3 regions of the Butyricicoccus sp. AM05-1 genome follow, and region 3 is predicted to be linked to each of the others. Evidence: predicted binding sites of a transcription regulator. Region 3 holds the regulator's gene; each other region holds the start of a gene.
What was found. Region 3 encodes Rex, which represses fermentation and respiration genes when NADH is low (regulators of the CRP and FNR family bind a similar motif). Its sites were predicted from a motif close to ATTGTTAANNNNTTAACAAT; they were not measured.
Positions count from the first base shown of each region.

Region 1: the regulator Rex is predicted to act here: its motif matches at 1,694-1,713, upstream of DW088_RS06545 (acetyl-CoA C-acetyltransferase).
Region 2: the regulator Rex is predicted to act here: its motif matches at 1,942-1,961, upstream of DW088_RS12925 (acyl-CoA dehydrogenase).

Region 1 covers NZ_QUDG01000003.1:118,817-123,471, forward strand. The annotation lists gene DW088_RS06540 (acyl CoA:acetate/3-ketoacid CoA transferase) at 44-1,600, shown strand; gene DW088_RS06545 (acetyl-CoA C-acetyltransferase) at 1,792-2,982, shown strand; gene DW088_RS06550 (enoyl-CoA hydratase-related protein) at 3,243-4,061, shown strand; gene DW088_RS06555 (3-hydroxyacyl-CoA dehydrogenase family protein) at 4,176-4,655, shown strand, end outside.
Region 2 covers NZ_QUDG01000011.1:256-4,910, forward strand. The annotation lists gene acrB (acryloyl-CoA reductase electron transfer subunit gamma) at 1-633, opposite strand, end outside; gene DW088_RS12925 (acyl-CoA dehydrogenase) at 655-1,806, opposite strand; gene asnB (asparagine synthase (glutamine-hydrolyzing)) at 2,160-3,989, shown strand; gene DW088_RS12935 (heme-degrading domain-containing protein) at 4,049-4,507, opposite strand; gene DW088_RS12940 (hypothetical protein) at 4,597-4,655, shown strand, end outside.
Region 3 covers NZ_QUDG01000010.1:67-4,721, forward strand. The annotation lists gene metA (homoserine O-acetyltransferase MetA) at 280-1,194, shown strand; gene DW088_RS12285 (redox-sensing transcriptional repressor Rex) at 1,272-1,928, opposite strand; gene DW088_RS12290 (isocitrate/isopropylmalate family dehydrogenase) at 1,968-3,125, opposite strand; gene DW088_RS12295 (aconitate hydratase) at 3,232-4,655, opposite strand, start outside.

The DNA.
Region 1 (4,655 bases), on a different contig from region 3:
CACTGTAAAACCGGTCGCACTATTATCAGGAGGATTGATAAACATGAAGAAAGTAAGCATCATCACCGCGGAGGAAGCTGCTCTGAAGGTTCAGGACGGCGATACCATTGCTACCGGCGGTTTCGTATCCTGTGCTTGCCCGGAGACCCTGTCCAAGGCTCTCGAGAAGCGTTTTCTTGAGACCGGCCACCCGCAGAACCTGACCCTGTTCTTTGCAGCCGGTCAGGGCCACCGCGATGGCACCGGCGGTGACCATTACGGCCATGAAGGCATGGTTAAGCGCGTTATCGGCGGCCACTGGGACCGTGCTCCGAAGCTCGGCGAGCTGGCTCTGAACAACAAGATCGAGGCTTACAACCTGCCGCAGGGCGTTATCTCGCACATGTACCGCGATATCGCTGCTCACAACATCGGCACCATCACTCACGTTGGCCTGAAGACCTTCGCTGACCCGCGCAACGGCGGCGGCAAGCTGAACGACGTTACCAAGGAAGATCTGGTAAAGATCGTTAACATCGAGGGTCAGGAGCGCCTGCTGTACAAGGGCTTCCCGATCAACGTTGTATTCCTGCGTGCTTCCTACTGCGATGAGTACGGCAACTGCACCGTACATCGTGAGATCGGTCCTCTGGACGTAACTGCTATGGCTCAGGCCTGCAAGAACTCCGGCGGCAAGGTAATCGTTCAGGTTGAGAAGATCGTTCAGGGCGGTTCTCTGGACCCGAAGCTGGTTGCTATCCCGGGCATCTATGTTGACTCTGTTGTAGTCGGCACCGAGGAGGAGAACATGCAGTGCCTCGGCATGCCGTATGACGGCGCGCTGACCGGCGAATTCCGCATCCCGGTTGACGCTATCCCGCCGATCCCGATGGACGCTAAGAAGATCATCGCCCGCCGTGCTGCTATGGAGCTGCCGCAGGACGCTATCGTAAACCTCGGCACCGGCGCACCGGAGAAGATCGCTAACGTAGCTGCTGAAGAAGGCATCTCCGACAAGATGACCCTTACCGTTGAGGCAGGCTCCATCGCAGGTGTACCGTACGGCGGCACCCAGTTCGGCGCTGCTGCCAACGCACAGTGCATCATCCCGCACAATGTTCAGTTCGACTTCTATCAGGGCGGCGGCCTTGACGTTGCATTCCTCGGTCTGGCCGAGACTGCTCCGAACGGCGACCTGAACGTATCCAAGTTCGGCACCCGTCTGGCAGGTGCAGGCGGCTTCATCGACATCACCCAGAACGCCAAGAAGGTTGTTTACTGCGGCACCTTCACTGCAAAGGGCCTCAAGACTGAGTGCAAGGACGGCAAGCTCGTTATCACCCAGGAAGGCGCTAAGAAGAAGTTCGTTAAGCAGGTTGAGCACATCACCTTCTCCGGCGATTACGCTAACGAGGTACATCAGCCGGTTCTGTACATCACCGAGCGCTGCGTATTTGAGCTGCGTCCGGAAGGCGTTACCCTGACCGAGATCGCTCCGGGCATCGACCTGCAGACCCAGATCCTCGACCAGATGGAATTCGTTCCGAAGATGGCTGACGAGATCAAGACCATGGACGCTCGCATCTTCCGTGACGAGCTGATGGGTCTGGCTAACGACTAATCAATTCTATTTGTGCAGATTATGCAAACGGAAACCGGCCTTTTCATATAATTTTACAGAATCGACCAGTTTCCCTTGCATTCTGCCGAATGGTTTGATAAAATATTAACGAACTCAAGAAAATCGAGTTTCCATCACCATGCGGCGGCATAGTTTTTTCGCCGCATCAGTAGAAAAGGAGAAACAGCTAAATGAACGTTTACATCTGTTCCGCTGCCCGTACTGCAATCGGCACTTACGGCGGCACCCTCCGCGATGTACACTCCTCCGAGCTTGGCACCGCTGCTGCAAAGGCAGCTATCGAGCGTGCAGGCGTTGACAAGGAAGCAATCGACGAGGTTCTGTTCGGTCAGGTACTGCAGGGCGGCGTAGGCCAGAACGTAGCACGTCAGGTTTGCCTGAAGTCCGGTCTGCCGATCACCACCCCGGCTATGACCCTGAACAAGGTTTGCGCTTCCTCCATGCGTGCCATCTCCCTCGGCACCCAGATCATCCGTTCCGGTGAGAACAAGATGATGCTGGTAGGCGGCTGCGAGTCTATGTCCGGTGCTCCGTACATCTCCCGCGATACCCGCTGGGGTGCTCGCATGGGCGACAAGAAGCTGGTCGATATGATGGTATACGACGGCGTATTTGATGTATTCAACCAGTACCACATGGGCATCACTGCAGAAAACGTAGCTGAAAAGTACGGCATCACCCGCGAGATGCAGGACGAGATCGCTCTCGCTTCCCAGCAGAAGGCAGCTGCTGCCATCGCTAACGGCCGCTTCAAGGACGAGATCGTTCCGATCGAAGTTAAGAAGAAGAAGGAAACCGTTATCTTTGATACCGACGAGCATGTAAAGCCGAACACCACTCTGGAGATCCTCGGCAAGCTGCGCCCGGCATTCAAGAAGGACGGCGGCACCGTAACCGCAGGCAACGCTTCCGGCATCAACGATGCAGGCGCTGCAATGATCATCGCTTCCGAGGAGTTCGTTAAGGCAAACGGCCTCAAGCCGCTGGCTAAGGTTCGTGCCTGGGGCTCTGTAGGCTGCGATCCGTCCATCATGGGCGTAGGTCCGATCGAGTCCACCCGTCAGGCTCTGTCCCGCGCAGGTCTGACCGTTGCTGACCTCGACCTGATCGAGTCCAACGAGGCATTTGCTGCACAGGCTGCTGCTGTTAACCGTGAGCTTGGCTTTGATATGGACAAGGTTAACGTAAACGGCGGCGCAATCGCTCTGGGTCACCCGATCGGTGCAGCCGGCTGCCGCATCACCACCACCCTGATCTACGAAATGATCAAGCGCGACCTGACCATCGGTCTGGCTACCATGTGCATCGGCGGCGGTATGGGCGAAGCTATCATCGTTGAGCGCGACGAGCTCTGCAAGTAAATTATAGGGGGTACCCAGTACCCCCTATATACCAAAATCAGTTCCGTAGAAACTGATTTTGGATACCCGAACGACGCCGCCCACGGCGGTTGGGTCGGGGTGTAAAAACCCACGCGCATGTCGCGGGTTTTTACGAACAGAAGCTCGCTTCTGTTCTATTTTGACTGCAAACATCCTTTGGATGTTTGGTAATCTCCGAACGGAGATTGCTTTTGAGCGTTTTACGCTCATAGCACATATTCTGAAAGGAAGTCTTAAAAATGACTGACGTAGTAATCGAAAAAAAGGGTCATGTTGCGATTGTTAAGATCGAGCACATGAAGGCTATGAACGCTCTGTCCACCGACATGTACGCACAGCTGGAAGAGGCATTCGACGAGCTGGCTAAGGATCTGGACAACGTTTATGCAGTAGTTCTGACCGGTTCTTCCACCGTTAACAAGAAGGGCAAGACCGTTAACTCCTTCGTTGCAGGCGCTGACATCTCCGAGATGGCTACCAAGACCTGTGCAGAGGGCAAGCTGTTCGGCAACGAGTCCAACCGCGTTTGCTGGAAGATCGAGAACTTCAAGCGTCCGGTTATCGCTGCCATCAACGGCTTCTGCCTCGGCGGCGGCTGCGAGCTGGCTATGTCCTGCGACATCCGTCTCGCTTCCGAGAACGCTTCCTTCGGTCAGCCTGAAGTTGGTCTGGGCATCACCCCGGGCTGCGGCGGCACCCAGCGTCTGGCTCGCTTCGTAGGCGCAGGCAAGGCTAAGGAAATGCTGTACACCGCACGCGCTAACTACACCGCTCAGGACGCTCTGGACATGGGCCTGGTTAACTACGTATATCCGCTGGAGAACCTGCTCGACGAGGCTGTAAAGCTGGCCGAGGAGATCGCTGCTCAGGCTCCGATCGCTGTTTCCCTGGTTAAGGAAGCTGTAAACGTTGGCATGCAGACCGACCTGAACTCCGCTCTGAAGTTCGAGGGCAACTGCTTCGCACAGTGCTTCGCTACCGAGGATCAGAAGTACGGCATGGCTTACTTCCTGGACAAGAACCGCGACAAGCCGGCTAAGGAATTCAAGAATAAGTAAGCATTGATACAGTAGGACCGCACAATTCAAAACCGGATTGTGCGGTTTTGACTAATCAATATTCGCAATACCTGTTCATCCATCCGCAAAGAGTGAGAGAGAGGTTAATTTAGCATGAAAGTTTGTGTATTCGGCGCTGGCAACATGGGCGCACGCATCACTGAGGTATTTCTGAACGCAGGTCATGACGTTACCATGATCGACATCAAGCCGGAGTTCACCGAGCGCGGCAAGACCGTTATCACACACGATTACGAGTTTCTCGTAAGCAAGGGCAAGATGACCGCAGAGCGCAAGGACGAGCTGCTCGCTTCCCTCAAGACCTCGGTTGACCGCAAGGACGCTGCCGATGCTGACTTCATCATGGAAGTTATTCTGGAGCGCATGGATCTGAAGAAGGACCTGCTGGAGGATCTGGACAAGATCTGCCCCGCTCACACCATCTTCGCTTCCAACACTTCCGGTCTGTCCATCACCGAGATGGCTGCCTGCATCCCGCACCGTTCGGACAAGTTCATCGGCTGCCACTTCTTCAACCCGGCTCAGATCATGAAGCTGGTTGAGGTTACCCGCGCGATCCAGACTTCGGACGAA
Region 2 (4,655 bases), on a different contig from region 3:
CTTCAGGGTGTTGTAATCATATACGGAAACCGGAGCGGAGTAGCAGTCCATGATGCCGCCGAGGGACATGTAACGGGGCTCGTTCAGCTCCTTGATGCAGGTCAGCAGGCACGGGGTCTGGGTCTCGATGGTCATGTGGCCGTCCTCGAGCATACGCTTAACAACAACCTTGTCGCCATCCTTCTCGATGCCGGCAACATAGGAAACCTGCGGGATGTCCAGCTTCTCAGCGATCTGAGAACCAACCTGAGCGGTATCACCGTCGATAGCCTGACGGCCGCAGAATACGATGTCGTCCTTCTCCAGGCCAACCTTCTTAACAGCAGCAGCCAGGATCTGGGAAGTGGCAAAGGTATCGGAACCGCCGAACTCACGAGCGGAAACCAGAACGCCTTCATCAGCACCGCGAGCGATCAGCTCACGCAGCATGCCCTCTGCCGGGGGAGGACCCATGGTGATAACAACGACCTTGCAGCCGGTAGCGTCCTTCAGCTTCAGAGCAGCCTCTACAGCGTTCAGGTCGTCCGGGTTGGTGATGGTCTGCATGGATGCACGATTCAGGGTGCCATCGGGATTAACAGCAACCTTGCCGGAGGTATCCGGAACCTGCTTTACACAAACAATTGCCTTCATAGTTCAGTTTTCCTCCTTTTCTTAGCGCAGAACCTGACCAGCGATGACCATTCTCTGAACCTGAGAAGTGCCCTCGTAGATCTCGGTGATCTTAGCGTCACGCATCATGCGCTCCATCGGGTACTCACGGATGTAACCGTAGCCGCCGTAAATCTGTACGCACTTGGTGGTAACGTCCATTGCAACCTCAGAAGCGTACAGCTTAGCCATAGCAGCTTCCTTGGTGAACGGCAGACCAACATCGTGGTTGAATGCAGCACGGCGAACCAGCAGACGAGCAGCGTCGATCTGAGTTGCCATGTCGGCTACCATCCACTGCAGGCCCTGGAACTTATCAAGGGTCTTGCCGAACTGTACGCGCTCCTTCATGTACTGGATAGCCTTATCCAGAGCGCCCTGCGCGATACCCAGTGCCTGAGAAGCGATACCGATACGGCCGCCGTCCAGGGTCATCATAGCGATCTTGAAGCCGCCGTTCTCCTTGCCCAGCAGACGGTCTGCCGGCAGATGAACGTCCTCAAAGATCAGCTCAGCGGTCTGAGAACCACGGATGCCCATCTTGTGCTCGATCTTGCCGATAGAGAAGCCCGGGTCGTCCTTGTCAACGATGAACGCAGAAATGCCCTTGTTGCCCTTGGTCTTGTCGGTCATAGCAAATACAACGTAGGTATCTGCACGGCCGCCGCCGGTGATGAACACCTTGGAGCCGTTCATGATATAGGAGCCGTCCTCCTGCTTAACAGCAATGGTCTGCTGTGCAGCGGAGTCGGTACCTGCGTTCGGCTCGGTCAGGCCGAATGCACCGATCTTGGCGCCTTCCTTCGGCTCGATCAGCGGGCGCAGCCACTTTTCCTTCTGCTCCGGGGTGCCGAAAGCGTAAATCGGCCAAGCACCCAGGGTGCCGTGAGCGGACATAATGCCGCCGGTGGTACCGCATACGCGGCTCATCTCTTCGATAGCGATAGAATAGCAGATATAGTTACCGCCGGAGCCGCCGACTTCCTTCGGGAACTGAATGCCCATCAGGCCGTACTTCATCAGCTTCTGAACGGTTTCCTCCGGATAGCGCTCTTCCGCATCGATCTCAGCTGCGATCGGCTCTACTTCGTTCAGAGCGAACTCGCGGCACATCTTCTGGAACAGTGCTTCTTCTTTTGTAAGCCTAAAATCCATGCCATAAACCTCCCAAAAATAAATAATAGCGGACACGCACAAAAACACAGCGCACACGGTCATTGGCCGCAGCGCCGCGCCCAGCGAGGTCCTTGTTTGGAGCATGTCTATCTCTATTATATCGTTCGGAAACCATTTGTCAAGGATTTAACATTCTTTTTACTGATAAAATCCGCACTCCATTTTTTGTGCGTTTCTGCCAAATGTCGGCAGGAACGAACGCACATTGCACGCAATCCTCATCCTGTTCTGTCACCGCTTATATTTTTTAGAAAAATTACGATTTTACTTCATATTTTTCACATTTAATACATATAACAGAAGGAAACCATCAATCAGAGGAGGAATCGCCTATGTGTGGTATCGGCGGTTTTGTCGATTATGAACGCGACGCACGCCGCGGCGGACCGATCCTTCACGGAATGAAGCGAACGCTTACGCCGCGCGGGCCGGATGCCGAAGGCACGTATTTTGACGAGGACACAGCGCTTATCCATCGGAGGCTGATCGTCATTGATCCGGAGGGCGGCAAGCAGCCAATGTGCTCTCCTGACGGGAATATTATCCTTATATATAACGGAGAGTTATATAACACGCCGGAATTGCGTACAGAACTTATGTCACGTGGGCACGAGTTTGTCGGACATTCGGACACCGAAGTGCTGCTGCACGCCTATCTCGAGTGGAAAACCGACGCATTTGCGCGGCTGAACGGCATTTTCGCCTTTGCCATCTGGGAGAAACGCGAACGCCGACTGACGCTCTGCCGCGACCGGCTGGGCGTGAAACCGCTGTTTTTCGCTCCCATTCGCAACGGTCTGACCTTCGGTTCGACCATCGACACCGTGCTGTGCCATCCGGAGATCGAGCCTGCGCTCGACGAGGATGGTCTGCGCACGCTGCTGCTGCTCGGGCCGGCGCGCCCGCCAGAATCCGGTGTTTTTCGGCAGATAAAGTCGCTGCTTCCCGGACATTTTGCCGTTTTGACTCCGGAAAACTTCACCGATCACGTTTACTGGCAGCTCGAGGCGCACGAGCATGAGGACGACCTGCAAACCACCATCGAGCGCACGCACACGCTCATCTGCGATGCCGCCCGCCGTCAGCTGGTCAGCGATGTGCCGCTGGCGTGTTTCCTGTCCGGCGGACTGGATTCGTCCATCCTGTCCATGCTGGCGGCGAAAGATTACGCGGCCCGCGGCGAAACGCTGCATACCTGGTCGGTGGATTATCGGGACAACGATAAATATTTTACAAAGAGTATATTTCAGCCTAATAGTGACGATTCGTATATTGACCAAATGGTGGATTTTCTCGGTACGCACCATCATCGCGTTGTGCTCGAACCGGAGGCACTGTGCGCGGCCCTGCTCCCCGCGACGGATGCGCGTGCGCTGCCCGGCATGGCCGATGTGGACTCCTCCCTGCTGCTGTTCTGTGCAGCCGTCAAGCGCGGCGGAACCACCGTTTGCCTGTCCGGCGAGTGCGCCGACGAGTTATTCGGCGGCTATCCGTGGTACCACCGTGAGGAAATTCTGTTTGAAGATACGTTTCCGTGGTCACGGTCGGTCGGTCTGCGTCTGGGTCTGCTCACACCGGATGCCGTTAGAAACGGCGAGGAATTTGTGCACCAGTACTACCGCGACACCTGCGCCCGCGCACCCAGGCTGCCGTCCGATGACAAAAAAGCAGCCCGGATGCGTGAAATGTTCGTGCTCAATCTCGACTGGTTCATGGCGACCCTGCTCGACCGCAAGGACCGCATGAGCATGTACTCCGGTCTTGAGGTTCGCGTGCCCTTCTGCGACCACCGCATTGTCGAGTATGCCTATAACATGCCGTGGGACTTCAAATCGCTCGAGGGACGCGAAAAGGGCATCGTGCGCCGCGCGTTCGTCGATGAACTGCCCAAAGAGATCGTTTACCGCAAGAAAAGTCCGTATCCGAAAACCTTTCATCCGGTTTATACCCGCTTGTGCGCGGACTATGTCCGCCGTATTTTCGAGGATAACACCTCGGTCACCGCTTCCCTGTTCGACCGGAATGCCGTGCAAAAACTCATGCAGCGGCCGGAAAGCCTTACCGAACCGTGGTTCGGACAGCTGATGCGTACCCCGCAGATTTTCGCGTATATCATCCAGCTTGACCGGTGGTTTCGGCATTATCATGTCAAAATAGTATAAAAATAATGGAGAATGAAAAACGATACGTTCATCTTCCATTCTCCATTTAAAATGCTCAATTATGCGAAATACTCCGCCAAGGTGTTAATGATAAGCTGATGATCATCCACATGATCCGGATAGCCGGAAACGCAGATGGAACCGATCACGCCGGTGCCGCGCAGCCGGATCGGGAAACCGCCGCCTGCGGCGTACTCGTTCGGGTCGAGCTTACGGTCCGCGAAGGTCTCGCCTGCGTCCTCCAGCTCTGCGAAAAACCGCAGCGAGGACGTTTCCATCAGGTCAACCGCGTTGCGCTTGCGTGCGAGCCACAGCTCGCTGTCCGGCTTTGCGCCTTCTGCGAAGTAACGGAACACGACCAGACCGTTCACCGTAATTTCAACCGCAACCGGCTGCTCCTTTGCGTTTTCATGCAGCTTGAGGCCGATTTTCAGCGCATCCTCGCGCGAAAAATGCTCAAACTGAAACTTCTCCTCCTGCTCTGCACACATGGAGATCATTGTTTTGTAATCCTGCATACTGTCCCCGCCTTTCGAGATTTTGCCGCCTTTGCGGCTGTTACCTTTAGTATATCTTTTTTTCCACCTGCTGACAAGGAGGTTTTTTCATGGCTGAACTGACCGACGGCACCGCCGAACTGCGTGTACTCGTCACGACCGCGTTAGG
Region 3 (4,655 bases):
TTTCGTTCATCGACTCGATTCTATTTTGACCGCTGTCGAAACAGCTTATTCAGAATACCAAACTTTTCACCGTTTGTCAAGAACTTTTTTCAAATTCTTTTTGGTACGCTGAACCGCTGTTTGAAAACAGCTTATTCAGGATACCATCGTTCCCCCTGTTTTGTCAATAACTATTTTTCATTTTTCTGCATTTTATGCAACCCCTTGAGATACCGCCGTAAATCTGCTATACTGAATATATTATATAAAGATTTGTGAAGAGAAAAAGGAGGTGTCGGCTTGCCTATCAAGATAGCCGACAGTCTGCCGGCACGCGCCGTATTGGAGAGCGAAAACATTTTCGTTATGACCGAACACCGTGCCGCGACACAGGACATTCGTCCTCTTCGCATCGGTTTACTCAACCTGATGCCATTGAAAATCATTACCGAAACCCAGATCCTGCGCTGTTTATCCAACACGCCGATCCAGATCGAGGTCGATCTGATCCAGACCGAAACGTACCATTCCAAAAATACGCCGGAGGATCATCTTCTCACCTTCTACAAGACGTTCGACGATATCCGCGACCAGAAATATGACGGTTTTATCATCACCGGTGCGCCGGTAGAGACCATGCCGTTTGAGGAAGTCGAATACTGGAAGGAACTGACCGAGATCATGGACTGGACTAAAACGCACGTTCATTCCACGCTGCACATCTGCTGGGGTGCGCAGGCCGGTCTGTATTATCACTACGGTATTCCGAAGTACATGCTGCCCGAGAAAATGTCCGGTATTTTCAAGCACCATGTTCTGCTGCCGAAGGAGCCGCTGCTGCGCGGCTTCGATGATATCTTCTGCGCACCGCACTCGCGCCACACCGAGGTGCGTGCCGCCGACATCCGCAAAAATGATCGTCTGACCATTCTCGCGGAGTCGCACGAAGCCGGTGTGCACATCGTAGAGGCAATGAACGGCCGTCAGATCTTTGTGCTGGGTCACGGCGAGTACGACGCCGACACGCTCAAAAAGGAGTATGAGCGTGATCTGGCCAAAGGCATGAACCCGGAGGTGCCGCGCCATTACTTCCGCAACGATGATCCCAACGAGGACGTACTGGTGACCTGGAAGGCACATGCCAACCTGTTTTACACCAACTGGGTCAACTACTATGTGTACCAGACAACACCGTATTATCTGGACAAAATGTAATACCAAAGCCGCTCATCCATTGGATAGCGGCTTTTTTCACACAAAAAAGGGAGTATCAAAAGATACTCCCTTTCGTTTTACAGGTTCTGCTCTCTTCCCTCGTCTGCTGCGCCGACCAGATGGCACAGTGTCATCAGGCTGTCCGACAGATGCACGTTTTCGACCGGAACGCCCAGTCCCTCCAAATGAAGGTCCTCGCCGGTGAAATTCCACAGACCGCGGATACCGCGCTCTACCAGACCGTGTGCGATACGCGGGGCATCTCCGCGCGGAATGGTGAGCACCGCCACATCCGGCTTGTTGCGCTCAATAAACTCCGCAAGCGTATCCGCGCTGCGTACCTCATGGCCGCCAAAGCGCTGACCGATGAGCTGCGGATTTGCGTCAAACGCACACAGCAGTTCAAAGCCGCTGGCAGAAAAGTTAAAGTTATTAAGCAGTGCACGACCGAGGTTGCCGGCACCCAGCAGAATCGCCGTGCGGCCGGTCCGCAGACCCATGATCGCACCCAGCTCCTCCTGCAGTTTGTCGATATTATAGCCGTAGCCCTGCTGACCAAAGCCGCCGAAGCAGTTAAAGTCCTGACGAATCTGCGAAGCGGTCAGTCCCATGCGCTCTGCCAGTGCTTTGGAGGAGATACGCTGCTCCCCTTCAGCCTTCAGCTCACAAATATTCCGATAATAGCGAGGCAATCGCTGAATTACCGCTTTGGAAACCTCTTGCTTGTGTTCCACAGACCCTCTCCCTCTCTCAAATTCTATTTCTCGTGTAAATTACAACTTAGCGATGGTATCCAGCACATAATCGGTAAATTCCTGTGCAGTTGCACCGGTATCACGACCGGTAACAACAACCTTGCGCTCCTCTACCATGCAGATATCAAGTGCGCGGTCGAGCTTCTTCGCCAGTTCGATTTCACCGATGTGCTCAAGCAGCATAACAGCTGCACGCAGTACGGAGGACGGATCCGCGTACTTTGCGCGGCCTTCCTGTACCATACGCGGCGCAGAGCCATGAATTGCCTCGAACATCGCATAGCGCTTGCCGATATTGGCAGAGCCTGCCGTGCCGACACCGCCCTGAATCTCAGCAGCCTCGTCGGTGATGATGTCGCCGTACAGGTTCGGCAGAACAACGACCTTGAAGTCGCGGCGGCGCTTGTCATCGAGCAGCTTTGCGGTCATGATGTCGATGTACCAGTCGTCAAACTGTACTTCCGGATACTCCTTGGCTACCTTCTGGCAGGTATCGAGGAACTTGCCGTCGGTGGTTTTGATAATATTCGCCTTGGTGACGCAGGAAACGCGGTTCTTGCCGGTCTTGCGCGCATAGTCGAAGGCCAGACGAGCGATACGCTCGCAGCCCTGCGAGGTAGCTACGGTAAAGTCGATGAACAGATCGTCATCAATCTGTACGCCCTGAGAGCCGACAGCGTAGCCGCCCTCGGTGTTCTCGCGGTAGAACGTCCAGTCGATACCCAGCTCCGGCACCTTTACCGGGCGCACGTTGGCAAACAAGTCGAGACCCTTGCGCATTGCAACGTTTGCGGACTCTACGTTCGGCCACGGATCGCCCTTGCGCGGGGTCGTGGTGGGGCCCTTCAGGATAACGTGGCACTTCTTCAGCTCTTCCATAACGTCGGGCGGGATTGCGCAGCCGAGTTCAGCACGGCGCTCGATGGTCAGACCGTCGATCACGCGGAACTCCACCTTGCCGGCCTTTACCTTGTCTGCCAGCAGAACCTCCAGCGCATGCTGGGCCATGCCGGTGATCATCGGGCCGATGCCGTCGCCGCCGCACACGCCGATGATCAGCTTGTCCAGCTTGGAGTAATCAATAAAATCGTCCTGCTCCTTCATATCCATGATACGCTTGCGCTGGCTCTCTACAACTGCCTCAAATTTATCCAGAACAGACTGGTCGATAGACATGGTTTTGTCCTCCTACACCATTGATATTATTTTAACAAAAGAAAATATGGCTGTCAAGTCCGACCAGAGAACCCACTTGGCTCTCCGGCCGGCATAACGTCTTGACTTACTTGCTCTGCTGACGTGCGTACAGCAGCGTACCGCCTGCAAGCAGTGCGTGACGCTGGCGCTCGGAAACCTCACAGTCGGCCTTGAAGGTCTTGCCGCCGCAAACAACGGTGACCTGCTCGCCGTTCTTCACTTCCTCGAGCACGTTCGGCAGAGAGATTTCATCCAGCAGATTGACTGCATCGTAATCCGCCGGATCGGCAAAGGTCAGCGGGATGATGCCGGAGTTGACCAGATTTGCCTTGTGAATTCGTGCGAAGGACTTGCACAGTACGGCCTTTACGCCCAGATACAGCGGAACGAGCGCTGCATGCTCACGGGACGAGCCCTGACCATAGTTTGCGCCGCCGACAATTACGCCGCCGCCCTGCTCCTTGCAGCGGGACGGGAACTCCGGATCGACGTTGATGAAGCAGTAGTTGGAGTAGTACGGCACGTTCGAGCGGTACGGCAGCAGCTTTGCGCCGGCCGGCAGGATGTGGTCGGTGGTGATGTTGTCCTCGGTCTTGAGAACGACCTTGCCGGTGTAGGATGCCTCGAGTGCCTTGCCCAGCGGGAACGGCTTGATGTTCGGACCGCGAACGACCTCAACCTCAGCCGGATTCTCGGCCGGCTTTACGATCATGTTGTCGTTGATGGTGAAATGCTCGGGCATTTCGATCTCCGGCATCTCACCGAGGGTGCGCGGATCGGTCAGCACACCGGTCAGTGCAGACGCTGCTGCAACCTCCGGAGAGACGAGGAAGATCTGTGCATCCTGGGTGCCGGAACGGCCCTCAAAGTTGCGGTTGAAGGTACGCAGCGATACGCCGCCGGACTCCGGCGACTGGCCCATGCCGATGCAGGGACCGCAAGCGCATTCAAGGATACGCGCACCGGCCGAAATGATATCCGCCAGAGCGCCGTTCTGCGCCAGCATGTTGAACACCTGCTTGGAGCCGGGGCTGATGGTCAGAGAAACCTCCGGGCTTACGGTCTTGCCCTTGAGGATGGAGGCAACCTTCATCATGTCGTAGTAAGAGGAGTTGGTGCACGAACCGATGCAGCACTGGTTTACCTTGATCTCGCCGATCTCGGATACCTTCTTGACGTTATCCGGCATGTGCGGCATAGCAGCCAGCGGCTCCAGTGCGGACAGGTCTACGGTGTACTCCTCGTCGTACTCTGCGTCCGGGTCGGAGGACAGCGGTACCCATACGTCGCCGCGGCCCTGTGCCTCGAGGAACTTCTTGGTCGCCTCATCGGACGGGAAGATCGAGGTGGTAGCGCCCAGCTCAGCGCCCATATTAGTGATGGTGGCACGCTCCGGTACGGACAGGGTCTTTACGCCCTCGCCTGCGTACTCTACGATCTTGCCGACACCGCCCTTGACGGTCATCTGGCGCAGTACGTCCAGAATAACGTCCTTCGCAGATACCCACG